DNA from 3 places in the Caballeronia sp. LZ043 genome. Region 2 is predicted to be linked to each of the others. Evidence: predicted binding sites of a transcription regulator. Region 2 holds the regulator's gene; each other region holds the start of a gene.
The links. The regulator LexA, encoded in region 2, represses DNA repair genes until DNA is damaged. The targets are predictions, from matches to a motif close to ACTGTATNNNNATACAGT.
Positions count from the first base shown of each region.

Region 1: a site for LexA is predicted at 2,175-2,192, ahead of QCE64_RS09140 (ATP-dependent helicase). Genes of this name have one in related genera too.
Region 3: a site for LexA is predicted at 2,935-2,952, ahead of recA (recombinase RecA). Genes of this name have one in related genera too.

Region 1 covers NZ_JARUXT010000001.1:2,010,856-2,016,091, forward strand. Annotated here, with positions in the region: gene QCE64_RS09140 (ATP-dependent helicase) at 11-2,140, opposite strand; gene QCE64_RS09145 (hypothetical protein) at 2,306-2,566, opposite strand; gene QCE64_RS09150 (hypothetical protein) at 2,619-3,083, opposite strand; gene QCE64_RS09155 (RNA-binding S4 domain-containing protein) at 3,378-3,599, shown strand; gene QCE64_RS09160 (MATE family efflux transporter) at 3,837-5,236, shown strand, end outside.
Region 2 covers NZ_JARUXT010000001.1:1,353,434-1,358,669, forward strand. Annotated here, with positions in the region: gene nodI (nodulation factor ABC transporter ATP-binding protein NodI) at 1-678, opposite strand, end outside; gene QCE64_RS06090 (universal stress protein) at 1,038-1,547, shown strand; gene QCE64_RS06095 (DUF2939 domain-containing protein) at 1,578-2,180, opposite strand; gene QCE64_RS06100 (hypothetical protein) at 2,278-2,607, opposite strand; gene lexA (transcriptional repressor LexA) at 2,832-3,509, opposite strand; gene QCE64_RS06110 (sulfate ABC transporter substrate-binding protein) at 3,768-4,802, shown strand; gene cysT (sulfate ABC transporter permease subunit CysT) at 4,902-5,236, shown strand, end outside.
Region 3 covers NZ_JARUXT010000001.1:489,326-494,561, reverse strand. Annotated here, with positions in the region: gene QCE64_RS02280 (DUF2889 domain-containing protein) at 1-521, opposite strand, end outside; gene recX (recombination regulator RecX) at 651-1,181, opposite strand; gene recA (recombinase RecA) at 1,762-2,832, opposite strand; gene QCE64_RS02265 (response regulator transcription factor) at 3,125-3,859, shown strand; gene QCE64_RS02260 (sensor histidine kinase N-terminal domain-containing protein) at 3,865-5,236, shown strand, end outside.

The DNA of each region.
Region 1 (5,236 bases), 660 kb from region 2:
CGCGCCCTTCTTACTCCCACATTCCCTTAAGGCGCGCCGCGATATCCAGCTTGGCCTTCGCGGCTGCCGCCAGCCCCGCCGCCGTCGGCGCCGCGGGCGCGACGACCGGCGGCCAGGCCGCCGCCTCGAAATGCGGCAGCAGATGCGGCGGAATGAAGCGCGTACGCTGCGCCCACACGTGGCGGTCGCCGAGATGCGTCTGGTTGTGCACGTAGAAGCGCTGCGGCGTGATGACATGCAGGTCTTCCTTCGCACGCGTCATCGCGACATACAACAGGCGCCGCTCTTCATCGATTTCCTCGTCGCTGCCAGTGCCCAGGTCGGACGGAATGCAGCCGTCCACGCCATTGAGCACGAACACGTTGCGCCATTCCTGGCCCTTGGCCGAATGGATGGTCGAGAGGATCAGATAGTCCTCGTCCAGCAGCGGCACGCCGGATTCGTCGCTGGTCGCGTCGGGCGGATCGAGCGTGAGTTCGGTGAGGAAACGTTCGCGCGTCGGATACGTCGACGCAATGCTCTCCATCTGCAGCACGTCGCCGATACGGATCGCCGCGTCCTCGTGATTGCGTTCGAGATGCGGCTCATACCAGCGGCGGATCATTTCGAACTCGGCCGGCCAGCCCGATTCGCGGCCGCACAGCTTCGCCATCAGCCCGACGAACCGCGGCCAGTCCTCGCTGGCGCGCGCCGGCGCCTGAAAACCGGCAATGGCCTGCGACGCCACCGCCTGCGGCGCGCTCACACTGTCGAGTAGCCGCCCGGCCAGCGCCGGCCCGATGCCCGGCAGCAACTGCGCAACGCGAAAGCCCGCGACGCGGTCACGCGGATTCTCGGCCCAGCGCAGCACGGCGAGCACGTCCTTGACGTGGATCGAATCGAGGAACTTGAGGCCGCCGAACTTCACGAACGGAATGTTGCGCCGCGTGAGCTCGATTTCGAGCGTGGCGCTGTGATGCGCCGCGCGAAACAGCACCGCCTGCGACTTGAGCTTCATGCCGCCTTCGCGCGCCTCCAGCACTTTCTCGACGACATAGCGCGCCTGATCGGCTTCATCGGCGACGCTGACGACGCGCGGCTTCTGCGCCGACGCCTTGTCGGTCCACAGGTTCTTCGTGTAGCGCTCGGACGCAAGCCCGATCACTGCGTTCGACGCCTCGAGGATCGGCTGTGTCGAGCGGTAGTTGCGATCCAGCGTGACGCTGGCGGCGGGCGGGTTGAAGTGGCCGGGGAAGTCGAGGATGTTGCGCACCGTCGCGCCGCGAAACGAATAGATGGACTGCGCATCGTCGCCGACGACGGTCAGGCCGCGTCCGTCCGGTTTCATCGCGAGCAGGATGGACGCCTGCAGGCGGTTGGTGTCCTGGTATTCGTCGACGAGCACGTGATCGAAACGGCTCGACAAGTCCGCCGCAACCGACGGCTCCGCCGCGAGATGCGACCAGTAGAGCAAGAGGTCGTCGTAGTCGAGCACGCTTTGCGACTGCTTGGCGTTGACATACGCGGCGAACAGGCGCTTCAGGTCGGCTTCCCACTCGCGGCACCAGGGGAACGACTGGTCGAGCACCGTGGCCAGCGACGCGCCGGTGTTCACGACGCGCGAGTAGATCGAAAAGCAGGTGGACTTGGCCGGAAAGCGCTTCTCCTTCGATGACAGGCCGAGCTCGTGGCGCACGAGATTCATCAGGTCGGCGGAGTCTTCGCGGTCGTTGATGGTGAACGACGGCGCGAGGCCGACGAGATCGGCGTAATCGCGCAGCAGCCGCGCGCCGACGCTGTGGAAGGTGCCCGACCAGGTCAGTCCCTGCGCGATGGCGCTGCGCGTGCCGAGCGCCTGGGTGGCGATGCGCGTCACGCGCCGGGTCATTTCGAGGGCGGCGCGGCGCGAGAACGTAAGGAGCAGGATGCGATGCGGATCGGCGCCTTTCACGAGCAGGTGCGCGACGCGATGCGCGAGCGTATTGGTCTTGCCGGATCCCGCGCCCGCGATGACCAGCAGCGGCCCGCCACGGCGATCGGGTTCATCGACACCGAATTCGACGGCCTGGCGTTGTGCCTCGTTGAGCTTCGCGAGATAGTCCGCGACTTGTCTGGCGGCGGCATCGGCAGCGGTGTCGGCGGTATCGGGGAGCGTGAGCACGGGAGATGGGACTGGCGGCAAAAGAGTGACGCACACTGTATATCCATACAACCTTCGCGCGCAAGTCTTTGCCACGGCTCAGCTTTTGGCCCCCAAAGACAAACGAGCCCGGTCCAACAGGAACCGGGCTCATGGCTCATCACGCCGATCAACGCGTTCAGACGATCAGTCAGCCTTCTTCGCGTTCTTCAGCTTGGCGTCCGCAGCGGCTTCGTTGGCTTCGGACTGGGCTTCGGTCTTCTTCTTGTCGGCCTTGGCCTGCGCGACAGCGGCGTCCTTGTCGGCCGACGCCTGCTTCTTCGCCGCCTTCTGATCGGCCTTCGTCATCGGCGCGTCGCTGGTGGTCTGCGCGAACGAAGCTGCGCTCGCGCTGGCCAGCGTCGCCGCGACAAGCGCGGCCATGAATGCCTTCGATCCTTGCTTCATAAGTCCTCCCTTGAACGTTTCCGCCTGGACAGCGACCCGCTTAGTGATCCGCTTAGTGCTGCAGTCCCGTGTCCTTCGGCGTGCTCGGCTCAGTGGCGTTCAGTTCGGCCTTGGCGGCGTCCTTGTCGGCCTTGCGATTGATCTTCGCATTCTTGACCTCTTCCTTGTAGTCGGCCTTGGCCTGCTGGCGCTGCGCCTTCAGTTCGGCCTTCGACGCCTTCTTCGACGCGCGATATTCCGCGTTGGCCTGTGCGTTGGCGTTGCGGCGCTGCACGAGCGGGTCCGTCGGAGCGGGTGCGACGAGGTTCTGCGGCGCCGGCGTTGCCGGTTGCTGGGCCTGCGCGGGCATCGCGTTGCCCGGCATCTGATTCGACATCTGGCCCGGCGCCGGCTGCATGGTCTGCGCCTGCGCGGGCGGGGGCGTCATGGGGGCCGGCTGCGTGCTTTGCGCGAAGGCGCTCGAAGCAGCGAGCGTGGCAATGGCGGTACCGATCAACAGATTGCGAGCTTGAGTCATGAGCGTGTCCTCTCTCTGGTTTGTGTGCCGCCGGAATGCGGTCCGCGCGGCGTTTGTCGATTTGGAAAGATGACCGAAGCTGTTTCAGTCAAACCGTCGGACCCGTCGGTGCGCGGACGAGTTCTCCAAAAGCTGTCATTGTTACCGACGGTTTCATCTGGCTACATTTGCCAACCAGACTGCTTTCGAACCGTTTACCGGGGTCCCGTTTGCGAAGAGCACGGCGCATGCCCGGCGCGCGGCGCCGGTGGTTTATGATGGACGCCTACTTCCTGCAATCCTGCTTCGCCCGTCATGCCGTCACTCCAATTCACCCTCACGGGCGACTTCGTCGAACTTCACAACCTGCTGAAGCTGATGGGTCTCGCGGACAGCGGCGGCTCCGCGAAAGCGCGCGTCGCCATGGGCGAAGTCACCGTCGACGGCCACGTGGAACTGCGTAAGACCTGCAAGATCCGCGCGGGCCAGGTCGTGAAACTCGACGGCCGGACCATCCGCGTGCGCGCCCCCGCGTGACGCATCGCGAAGCTTGAGCGCACGCGTCACGCGCTTGCCAAAAGCCCGGCATAAGCCGGCGCGTCATCGACAGGCCGCACGCGACGCAATAAGCTTGTCATCTTTCGTTTCGCGGCCTGGCCCCGGGAACGGCGCGGAATAATCCTGACGTCGGCACGGTCAGGAAGCTTGCGTCCCCACGCCGCGCCGCCACGCCGCCACGCCGCCGTGTCCTCTCCGTTTGATTCGCTCTCAACCATGCAAGCCCAGACCACGCGCGCGCAGCGCGCGCATCAAGGACCGCCGAGCCTCACCCGTCACGCCGCCGACACCGCGCGCCTCGCGGCGCCGCTCGCCATCGCGCAGCTCTCGCAGATGGCAATGGGCGTCACCGACACCATCCTGCTCGGCTCGCTCGGTCCCGATGCGCTCGCCGCCGGCGGCCTCGGCGCGAATCTCTTCTTCGTCGTCGTGACGCTGCTGCAGGGCGTGCTGACGTCGGTGTCGGTATCGGTCGCGCACGCACGCGGCGCCAACGCCGACGAGCGCGTGCCGAGCATCTACTGGACCGGCTTCGTGCTCTCGCTGCTGCTCGCAGTGCCCGCCTTCGTGCTGCTGTCCTATGCCGAAGCCATCCTGCTCGCGTTCCACGAACCGGCGCTGCTGGCGAAGAACGTCGGCGAATACTGCGCGGTGTTGCGCTGGGGCACGCCCGGCAGTTTGATCGGCGTCGGCATGATGCGCGCGTTCCTGCCGGCCATCGGTGCGGCGCGCAGGCTGCTGTGGGTGTCGATCGGCGGCGTGTTCGTCAACGGCTTCCTCAACTACGGCCTGATTCACGGCGCCTACGGCCTGCCGCGCGAAGGCTTTCTTGGCTCCGCCGCCGCGACCACCATCACCGTCTGGCTGATCGCGCTCGCACTCGTCGCGTTCCTGCATCTGCGGCCGCGCTATCGCCATTTCGTCACGCGCACGCGGCCGCGCCTGCCGCTGATGAGCGAACTGTTCAGCATCGGCTGGCCGGTTGCGATCACCTACGGCGTCGAATCCACGCTCTTCCTCGCCACCGGCATGATGGTCGGCCTGCTCGGCGAAGCGCCGCTGGCCGCGCACCAGATCGCGCTCAACGTGGCGTCGGTGGCGTTCATGGTGCCGCTCGCGATCGGTCAGGCGGCGAACGTGCGGGTCGGCTACTGGGTCGGCGCGGGCGTGCCGGTCGCCGCGCGCCATGCGGGCTTCGTCGCGCTGGCGCTGGGCGTCGGCTTCATGATGTGCTCCGGCCTCGTGCTGATCACGGTGCCGCACGCGATCGTCGGCCTGTATCTGAAACTCGACGATCCCGCCAACGCCCGGACCGTCGCGCTCGCCGCGTCGCTGCTCGGCGTGGCGGCGGTGTTCCAGATCGTCGACGGCATGCAGACCGTCGGCTCGGGCTGCCTGCGCGGCCTGCGCGACACCCGCGTGCCGATGCTCGCCGCCGCGTTCGGCTACTGGGGCGTCGGCTTTCCGACGGGCTATGTCCTCGCGTTCCATTTCGAACTGGGCGCGAAGGGCCTGTGGTGGGGACTCGCCGCCGGGCTCGCAAGTGTCGCCGCGCTGATGACGCTGCGGTTTCACCGCATCAGCCGGCGCTTCATCGAAACCGGCACGGCCCCGAA
Region 2 (5,236 bases):
GCACAGGCGGTTGCACAGACGCTCCGCTTCTTCCATGAAATGCGTGGTCAGCAGGATGGTCTTGCCGCGCGCGAGCAGGGAACGAAGCCGTTCCCAGATCAGATGGCGCGCTTGCGGATCGAGACCGGTGGTCGGTTCGTCCATCACGAGCACGTCGGGGTCGTTGACGAGGGCGCGCGCCAGCGTGAGGCGCCGTTTCATGCCGCCCGACAGCTCGCCGACGCGCGCATCGGCCTTGCTCTCCAGCCGCGCGAATTCGAGCAGCGACGGCACCAGCGCGTCCATGCGCGCTCCCTTCAGGCCGAAGTAACGACCGAACACGACGAGGTTTTCGCGGACGGTGAAATCGGGATCGAGGTTGTCGAACTGCGGCACCACGCCCACGCGTTCGCGAGCGAAGCGGGCGCGCGCCGGAACGGGTTCGCCGACGAGCCGGATCGAGCCGCTGTCCGGCGACGTGATGCCGAGCAGCATCTTGAGTGTCGTGGTCTTGCCTGCGCCGTTGGGACCGAGCAGGCCGAAGCACTCGCCGGGGCGCACATCGAACGAAAGGCCGTCCACCACCGTGCGCGTGCCGTAGTGCTTCCTGACCTCGCTGAACTCGATGGCGGGTGCGCCGGCGCCGGCATCGTCGTGAAGGCCGGCACGCGATGGCTGCTGCAATGTTTGATCAGTCATGCAATCGTGTTGCGAGGAAAAAGCGATGGGAAATCCAGCGGGCTAGTGTAATCCAATGCACCAGCGTGGCGCTCGACGTGCTGTTGCAAGCGGCAAGCCCGTTTCGAATCCGTGCGGAAGCCGCGTGCTTTTTTCGGCCGTAGTGCGCGAGGCCTGCCTGGCAAGGATGTTGCACGGCTGGCACGACGCCAGCTAGCATGCACGGCGCACGCATCCGGTTAGCGTTTTCCACCGTTGTGACGCCCCGGGGGACACACGATCATGAAGATGCGACACCACGGGAAATCGCATTGCCATCACACGCCTCGTTCCGGTCCGGAGCGCAGGCGTCAAGGGCAAGTCTGGCCAGGGAGGTCAAGATGGATAGCTATCGAAAAATCCTGCTGTGCTATGACGGCTCCAGAGAGGGCCGCAAGGCGCTGCGTCAGGGCGCGAATCTCGCGCTCGACCTGAAGGCGGAAACGCACATTCTGGCCGTCGTCGACATGCGCTCGAGCATCGCACAGAGCGCCGGGCTGCTCACCGACATGGCCTGTGGCCGCTTCGAGGATGCCGCGCGCGACATCCTTCAGGAAGGCGTCGACTGGTTGCGCGAACGCGGTTTGCCGGCGCAGGGACACTTCGCGTTCGGCCATCCGATCGACGAGATTGCGGCGCTCGCCGAACAGCTGAACGTGGATCTGGTGGTCGTCGGGCACCGCTGCCGCAATGGACTCGCGCGCTGGTGGATGGGCGCGGGCAACACGCCGCTGCTCGATCGCGTGAAGTGCAGCATTCTGGTCGCAGTGTGTCAGGCGGGTGAGTCGACCGAGGCGGAAGAAGAGGCCGCCATGGCGGCCCGGCCTGTGAAGGCGGAAGCGGGCGCCTGAACGACGCTTCAGCGACGCTTCAGAAACGCCTCAGCCGTCCAGATTCACCGCGACGAGCTTCCATGACACGAGGCCATCGCGATGAAAGATGGCCGAGTAACGGGCGTCGCCGGCGCCGTGCTGATAGGTCACGGCGAAGGTATTCAAGTCGCGATAGCCCGCGGTGGTGGCAGGCGGTTTCGGCGCGGCTTCGGGTGTCGGGGCGGCGCTGCCCGATGCCGGTGCTGCGGATGAAACCGCCGCCTCGTTCGTTCCGGCCGGCGGCGGGCGTTCGCCGGGGGTGCCGCGCGGCGGGATGCCGTTGAGAATGGCCGCGACGCCGTCAGGCGTGGCATAGGTGTCCACCAGCGGACCGACGACCGCCGCGCCGATCATCGCGCCGATGATGGCGAGCGGATTTCCGTTTTTCTGGATATCCACACGCCGCGTGAGCAAGGCGGCGACTTGCTCCTTGAGGCTCGCGCGCAGCGCGGGGTAATCGACGTATTCATTGACCGTCTGCGCGTCGCGCGCATCGGCTGCGCGCTTGAGGCGATTCAACGCGATATAGGGCGATGCATAGATATAGCCCAGCAGTCCGATGACGATCAGGACGACGAGCGCGGTCAGGATGGAGCGGGTAGTGCGGGACATGCGGTGAAAGGGCCTCGCGCGGAACGTGAATCCCGATTGACCGCGCAAGGGCCCGATAAATCCCGCGAACCCGAAATCGGCGTCTGCCGGAACCCGCTTACGCGAGGATCCCGCCCGCCAGCCCGGCGCTTTCCTCCGCGATGCAGCGGTCGATCATGCGCGACACTTCATCGATCTTGCCGACCAGGATCACGCGCGATTGTCCGCGATACACGCGCACCGGCGCGCGTTCGGCTGCTTCCGCATGCACGCCGCTGTTCAGCGAAACCCGCGCAAACGCCGGCTGACGCGACGGCAGTGCGGGCATGTCCGTCTCGAAGAGATCCGGCGTGGTTTCGGCGCGCGGCATGCCGCACGAAATCAGCGTGCGCAGATGACGCAGACGGCCGAATTGGCGGAAGGGCAACAAGCGGGCGAAACGTTCCATGGTGACTCTCCAGACGATAGGGCGCACAGCGGCCCGCCGCGAACGGTGGCCGTCATGCTGGTTTTTTCGGTTGAACGCCCGGGTGAGCGTCGCTGCGGTTGGTGAGTTGATATTCCGCTATTACCAGGACATTTCTTGTCTCAGTGAGACAGGCGAAACATAAAAACTTCCAATCTTTTCTGAGGCTTGGTCTCACCACGCTCACCACCGCGTATGCCGGAATATCAGAACTCGCCGGAGCGAATCAGGCCGACCGCGATGCCTTCGAGCGCGAACTCGCCGCTGCCGGAGCGCACGAAAATGTTCTCGTAGTCCGGATTCTCGGCGATCAGTTCGACGCCATCGCGATGACGCTTCCAGCGCTTCACCGTCACGTCGTCGCCCAGACGCGCGACCACGATTTGCCCGTCCTTCGCTTCGGTGCGCTTTTGCACGGCCAGCAGGTCGCCGTCGAGAATGCCCGCGTCGCGCATGGACAGCCCGCGCACCTTCAGCAGGTAGTCCGGCTTGCTCGAAAACAGCGCAGGGTCGCAGGCGTAGTGCTGCGAGATGTGCTCCTGCGCGAGGATGGGACTACCGGCCGCGACCCGGCCGACCAGCGGCAGCGAAAGCTGCATGATGCTCGCATGCGGCAGCGTGAACTGATGCGGCACGTCTTCCGGCCGCTCGATGCGCGCTGAGTCGCTCAGCAGGCGAATGCCGCGCGACGAGCCCGCCGCGAGTTCGATCACGCCCTTGCGCGCCAGCGCCCGCAAATGCTCCTCGGCCGAATTGGCCGAACTGAAGCCGAGTTCGGCGGCGATCTCGGCGCGCGTGGGCGGGAAGCCCGTACGCTCGATCGCGCGCTGGATCAACTCGAACACCTGCTGCTGCCGCGCGGTGAGTTTGGATGTCTTGTTCACTGGCTCGGACCCCTGGGGCACTGTATGGATGGACAGGTGACTGTATTTTTATACAGTATTCCGCGCTTTTCAAGCTTTACTTTAAGTTCGGTTGTGCAGGCCCGCAGCGAGCGCGTTCGAGCCCCAGCCACCCTTTCTACGTAGAGGAATAAGCTTCTTAGCAGTTTCACGTATAAAAAAGTGACAAACGATTATTTCTAATCATATAGACCCGTCGTTAGACTGATTCCGTCAATTCGATAAGACGGAGAACGGGGAATGCAAAGCTTGAAATGGGGATTGGGTCGGGGCGCGCGACGCCTGCTCGCGGCGGCTGCGCTGACAGCGGCGGGCATCGGCATGGCGGCGTCCGCGAGCGCGGAGACATCGTTCCTGAACGTGTCCTACGATCCGACGCGCGAGCTCTATCAGGACTTCAATCAGGCCTTCGCGAAGAAGTGGAAGGCCGAGACGGGCGAGACCGTCACCTTCAAGCAGTCCCACGGCGGCTCCGGCGGCCAGGCGCGCGCGGTCCTCGACGGCCTGCAGGCCGATGTCGTCACCCTCGCGCTGGCGTACGACATCGACGCCCTCGCGGGCAAGGGCCTCGTCAACGCAGACTGGCAGAAACGCCTGCCGGACAATGCCTCGCCGTACACCTCGACCATCGTGTTCCTGGTGCGCAAGGGCAATCCGAAGCACATCAAGGACTGGGACGACCTGGCGAAGCCGGGCGTGTCCATCGTTACGCCGAATCCCAAGACCTCGGGCGGCGCGCGCTGGAACTACCTGGCCGCGTGGGCGTATGCGCAGCACAAGCCGGGCGGCAACGAGCAGACCGCGAAGGACTTCGTGACGAAGCTCTACAAGAATGCAGGCGTGCTCGATTCCGGCGCGCGCGGCGCAACGACGAGCTTCGTGCAGCGCGGTCAGGGCGACGTGCTGATCGCGTGGGAGAACGAGGCGTTTCTGTCGCTGAAGGAGTTCGGTCCGGAGAAATTCGAGATCGTGGTGCCGTCGGTGAGCATCCTGGCGGAGCCGCCGGTCGCGGTGGTGGACAAGGTCGTCGACAAGCACGGCACCCGCAAGCTCGCCGAGGCGTATCTCAAGTATCTGTATAGCGACGAAGGCCAGCAGATTGCCGCGCGCAATTTCTATCGGCCGCGTTCGAAGACGGTGCCGGCCGAGCTCACGAAGCAGTTTCCGAAGCTGAAGCTTTACACCATCGACGATACGTTCGGCGGCTGGGCCAAGGCGCAGAAGACGCACTTTGCCGACGGCGGCGTGTTCGACTCGATCTATCAGCCGCAGTAAGGACAGGTCCCGGCGACGCGGCGCACTCATGACGCCGCGCGTCGTTCATGCAGTACCCGGCAGCACGCGCCTCCCCCGGCGCAAAAGGAAGACTCAAGGATGACGACCCTCACATTCAGGAAGCCGAGCGCCTTGCCCGGCTTCGGCCTGACCCTCGGCATCACGCTGGCTTATCTGAGCCTCGTGGTGCTGATTCCGCTTGCGGCCACCTTCGCGAAGACCGCGACGCTCGACTGGGCCCAGTTCGTCCGCGCGGTCACGTCGCCGCGCGTGCTGGCCTCGTACCGGCTGACCTTCAGCGCGGCGCTCGGCGGCGCGCTCATCAACGCCGTGTTCGGCTTTCTCGTCGCGTGGGTGCTGGTGCGCTACACGTTCCCGTTCAAGCGCATCGTCGATGCCATCGTCGACCTGCCGTTCGCGCTGCCCACGTCGGT
Region 3 (5,236 bases), 860 kb from region 2:
CAGCGGCCGAGCTGGAACGGCGGCTCTTCGGGCGCGCTGCTGCCGGGCTGGCCGGCTTCGGACCGCTTGAAGGGATTGCCGCTTTCGATCTTCCAGACGTCGCCCGCGAAGGCTTGGACAGCCGCGGTCGGCAGCACGCCGCACAGTTCCGTGAGATGCGTGCAGCCGACCGTGCCGCGCAGCACCTGATTGGCTTCGCGGCGGAAATTCTGCAGGAGGTTGAGGCCGATGAGCTTGCGATAGGCCGTGTTGGACTCGGCGCACAGACCGCCATAGGGCGCCCAGTCGGACGATGCTTCCGCGCCGACGATGGTGCAATTGCGGTCGATGGTGATGCGCAGCCAGAGTTCATGGATCGGCAGGCCGAGCGGCCGGACGCCCGTCGCGAGTGTGAAGTCGCGCGGCTTCTCGTCGGTTAGACAGGCTTCAATATCCCACAGACTATCTTCGCGCTCGAAGGCTTCCAGCCGAATTGCGCGTCGATGGCGCAAGTGTCGGGGAGCGGGAGGCGAGAGAGGCATGCTGGAAGTGAGCCGGTACGGAGAAAACCGTGCGATTTTAGCATATTGGGTATTTCCGGCCGGACATGCCCCTGAGGATCGGCGCATACCTGTTGCCGTGTGGCGTGATGCAGGTTCGAGCGGCTGTGCTCAGTCGTCGACGATCTCTTCGCTCCAGTCCTCGTCGCCGCCCTTCAGGATCTTGCCGATCGTGCCGCCGGAGAAGCCGCGCGCCGCCAGGAAGCGCGCCTGCCTGGCGCGTTCAGCGGGCGTGTCCGGCAAGGTGCCGTACTTCTTCTCCCATACGGCCCGGGCGCGGTCGGTCTCGGTTTGCGCGAGCTTGTCGGCGGTCTCGCTGATGAGCGACTCGCCGACCGCATGGCGCTTCAGTTCGCTGATGATCCGGCTGCCGCCCATGCGCGCGGCCCGCCGATGCACGACGCTCTCCACGAAGCGTTCGTTCGACAGCCAGCCGTCGCGTTCCAGGTCGTCCAGCACGGTGTCCAGGGAATCGGTTTCGCTGACATACGGACTCAACTTTCGCGACAACTCGGCCCGGCTAAACTCGCGACGCGACAGCGCCGCGAGCGCACGCCCTTTCAACGAGCGCTTCGGACGCCTTGGGTCGCTCGCTTCGGCAACCGAAGTCTTGCGAGTGCGCTGGCTCGTGCGGGTGAACACTGCTTCGTCCGCCGCGGCTGGTGGTGCTTCAGCCGGCGCGCGTTGCTCGAATGGCTCGAAGGGGTCGGCGTCTTCGAAGGGATCTGTGAATGGCGGAGGCGCTGGCCGCGCGCGCCGGGGCGCGGACGTGGACGGGGACTCGACGGACGCCGATGTGCGTTTGGCGCGCTGTGCTGGGGGCTGCTCGGTCGCCTGCTTCAGCAGGGCGCGAGCGTGTGCGAGGCGCGTTGAGCGGGGGTTTGCGTGGCTTAGAGAGGCGTCCGATGCAGCCGCCAGGTCCGATGCCGTATCCGGCTCGTCCGACCGCCCGCCCATGCTTGCCCCGGAAACGCGACGCGCCGACGCGAAAGACCTCTTCGCGTCGGCGAGTTTCTTGTCACTGCGTGGGAATGCGCCTTTGGGCGAGACTCCGCGCCGTTCGCTGCTTCGTTCGTAGCGGTCGACGGATGCACAACCTTCCTCCGTTGCCTCATCAGCCGGACCGGGCTCCGAAGCAGGCTCCGAACCAGCCTCCGGATCAGCCTTCGAATCCGTCTTCGAACCGGGCCGGCGCCTGAGCATCGTCCTTCAGGCTCGACGCTTATTCGTCGTCGGCCACTTCGGCCTTGACGGCAACCACTTCACCCAGCGCAGCCACGCCCAGCGATTCACGGATCTTGTTCTCGATCTCGCGTGCGATGTCCGGATTCTCGCGCAGGAATTCACGCGCGTTGTCCTTGCCCTGACCGATCCGCTCGCCGTTGTAGCTGTACCAGGCGCCGGCCTTGTCGACCAGCTTCGCCTGCACGCCCAGGTCGATGATTTCGCCCTGACGCGAGATGCCTTCACCGTACAGGATGTCGAAGATGGCTTCGCGGAACGGCGGCGCGACCTTGTTCTTCACGACCTTGACGCGCGTTTCATTGCCGATGACTTCGTCGTTCTTCTTGATCGAGCCAATGCGGCGGATATCCAGACGCACAGACGAATAGAACTTGAGCGCATTACCGCCGGTAGTGGTTTCCGGGTTGCCGAACATCACGCCGATCTTCATGCGGATCTGGTTGATGAAGATGACCAGGCAGTTCGTGCGCTTGATGGTGCCAGTCAGCTTGCGCAGCGCCTGCGACATCAGACGCGCCTGCAAACCCGGCAGCGAGTCGCCCATTTCGCCTTCGATTTCCGCCTTCGGCACGAGCGCCGCTACGGAGTCGATGACGATCATGTCGATGGAGCCGGAGCGCACCAGCGCGTCCGCGATTTCGAGTGCCTGCTCGCCCGTGTCCGGCTGCGAGATCAGCAGTTCCGGCACGTTCACGCCGAGCTTGCCTGCGTACTGAACGTCGAGCGCGTGTTCCGCGTCGATGAAGGCCGCCGTGCCGCCAAGCTTCTGCATTTCGGCAACTACCTGCAGCGTGAGCGTGGTCTTGCCCGATGATTCCGGACCGTAGATTTCCACCACACGGCCGCGCGGCAAACCGCCGACGCCGAGTGCGATGTCCAGACCGAGCGAACCGGTGGACACCACCTGAATGTCTTCGACCGCCTCACCTGCGCCGAGCCGCATGATCGACCCTTTGCCGAATTGCTTTTCGATCTGCGAGAGCGCGGCGGCCAGGGCCTTGCTCTTCTCCGCAGTCATTCCAGCCGGGCCTTTCTTGCTTTCTTCCATGAATCGTCCTTTGCTATGATGAACGGCGTCTGAGGCGGTGTTCACGGGCATTTCCGCTGCTCGAACGAGCTTCTCGAAAGGCCTTTTCACACGCACGCAGACACTGTATAAAAAAACAGTAGTTTTTGCAAGCAGGTAAAGGTGCGACGCTGCTTTTTTCCGCGTCGCCCAAGTTGCACGCCCTGCGCAAGAACCGCGATACACCTGGAGACCGCCGCGCCGGGCGACATTCGGTGCCGGCAATGCCGCTGCGCTTCGCCGCGCATGCGGGCGTACCAAGGCGCACACGACGATGCGAATCCTCATTGCCGAAGACGACAGCATACTCGCGGACGGTCTCGTCCGATCACTCCGCCAATCGGGCTATGCCGTCGACCATGTGAAGCATGGCGTCGAGGCCGATACCGCCCTCTCGCTACAGACTTTCGACCTCCTGATCCTCGATCTCGGCCTGCCGCTGATGCCCGGCCTGGAGGTGCTGCGCCGCCTGCGCGCACGCAATTCGCAGATGCCCGTGCTGATCCTCACCGCCGCCGACAGCGTCGACGAGCGCGTGAAGGGACTCGACCTCGGCGCAGATGACTATATGGCCAAGCCCTTCGCGCTCAACGAGCTCGAAGCGCGCGTGCGCGCGCTGACGCGGCGCGGCGCGGGCGGCGGTCCGACGGTCGTGAAGCATGGCGCGCTGAGCTTCGACCAGGTCGGACGCATCGCGACGATCGGCGAGCAGGTCATCGACTTGTCCGCGCGCGAGCTCGGCGTGCTCGAAGTGCTGCTGCAGCGAAGCGGCCGGCTCGTGTCGAAGGAACAGCTCGTCAATCATCTGTGCGAGTGGGGCGAGGAAGTCAGCAATAACGCCATCGAGGTCTACGTGCACCGGCTGCGCAAGAAGATCGAGCCGAGCGGCGCGAAGATCATCACGGTACGCGGACTCGGTTACACGCTGGAGAAAGCGGGCGCGTCGTCGAACGGCGCGGGCCCGCAGCCGCCGGCCGACCCGATGCCCGCCAGCCATCACTACAAGTAGGCGGCATGGCGTCGTCGGCTTCCACCGAATCGCGCGCGCAGAAGCCATCCGCTGAAGCCTCCGCCGACTCCGACACCCAGCGCGACGCGCGCTACGCCAACCCGTTCGCGCCGCCCGACGAGCTCGAGCCCGATGCGCACGCGCATCCGCGCTCGCTCTTCGGTGAAATTCTCGACTGGATGCTGGCGCCGCTGCTGCTGCTCTGGCCGATGAGCATCGCAGTGACCTATCTCGTCGCCAAGTCGATCGCCAACGGGCCCTTCGATCGCGCGCTCGAAGCCGACGCCTACGTGCTGGCGCGGCAGATCCAGCCGGTCAACGGCGTCGCGGAACTGCGCCTCCCCGACGCTACCCGCGACTTCCTGCGCGCCGACAACATCGACAGCGTGTTCTTCCAGGTGCTCGGCACGCGCGGCGAGCTGGTCGGCGGCGACCGCGACATGCCGCTGCCGCACGACGACGACCGGCCGCAGCCCGGCATCGTCGAATTCCGCGACGATGTACTGCGCGGCAACGACATCCGCGTCGCCTACACGACGGTGGATCTGCCCGGACTCGCGCCCGGACGCGATCCGGCCAGCACCCAGCCGGTGCTGGTGCAGGTTGCCGAGACGCTCGACAAACGCAGCCAGCTCGCCAACGACATCATCAAGGGCGTGATCCTGCCGCAGTTCGTGATCCTGCCGCTCGCGATCATCCTGGTGTGGTTCGGACTGTCGCGCGGGCTTGCGCCGCTGCATGCGCTGCAATCGAATATCCGGGCGCGCCGTCCGGACGATCTCTCGCCGCTGGAGGCCGACCGCGCCCCGCCGGAGATCGCGCCGCTGGTCGCCTCGTTCAACGATCTGCTCACGCGGCTCGAACAGAACATGGAGTTCCAGAAACGTTTCATCGCCGATGCCGCGCATCAGATGAAGACGCCGCTCGCCGGCTTGCGCATGCAGGCCGAGTTTGCGATGCGCCAGGAGGTGTCGGCGGAGGTGCAGCGCTCGCTGGAACAGATCGCGACGAGCTCCGAACATGCCGCCCGCCTCGTCACGCAATTGCTGGCGCTGGCGCGCGCCGAGAATCGCGCGGCGGGCGGCATCTTTGCGCGTATCGAGCTGACGGCGCTCGCGCGCCTCGCGGTGCGCGACTGGGTGCAGCCTGCGCTCGCCAAGGGCATGGACCTGGGCTATGAGGAGCCGCCTCATCCGGTGGAGGTGGAAGGCAATGTCGTGATGCTGCGGGAGATGCTCTCGAACCTGATCGACAACGCGATCCGCTACACGCCCGCGGGCGGGCGCATCACCGTGCGCGTGCGGACGGACGAGGACAACCTCGATCTCGTGCATCTCGAAGTAGAAGACTCGGGGCTCGGCATTCCGGCGGCGGAGC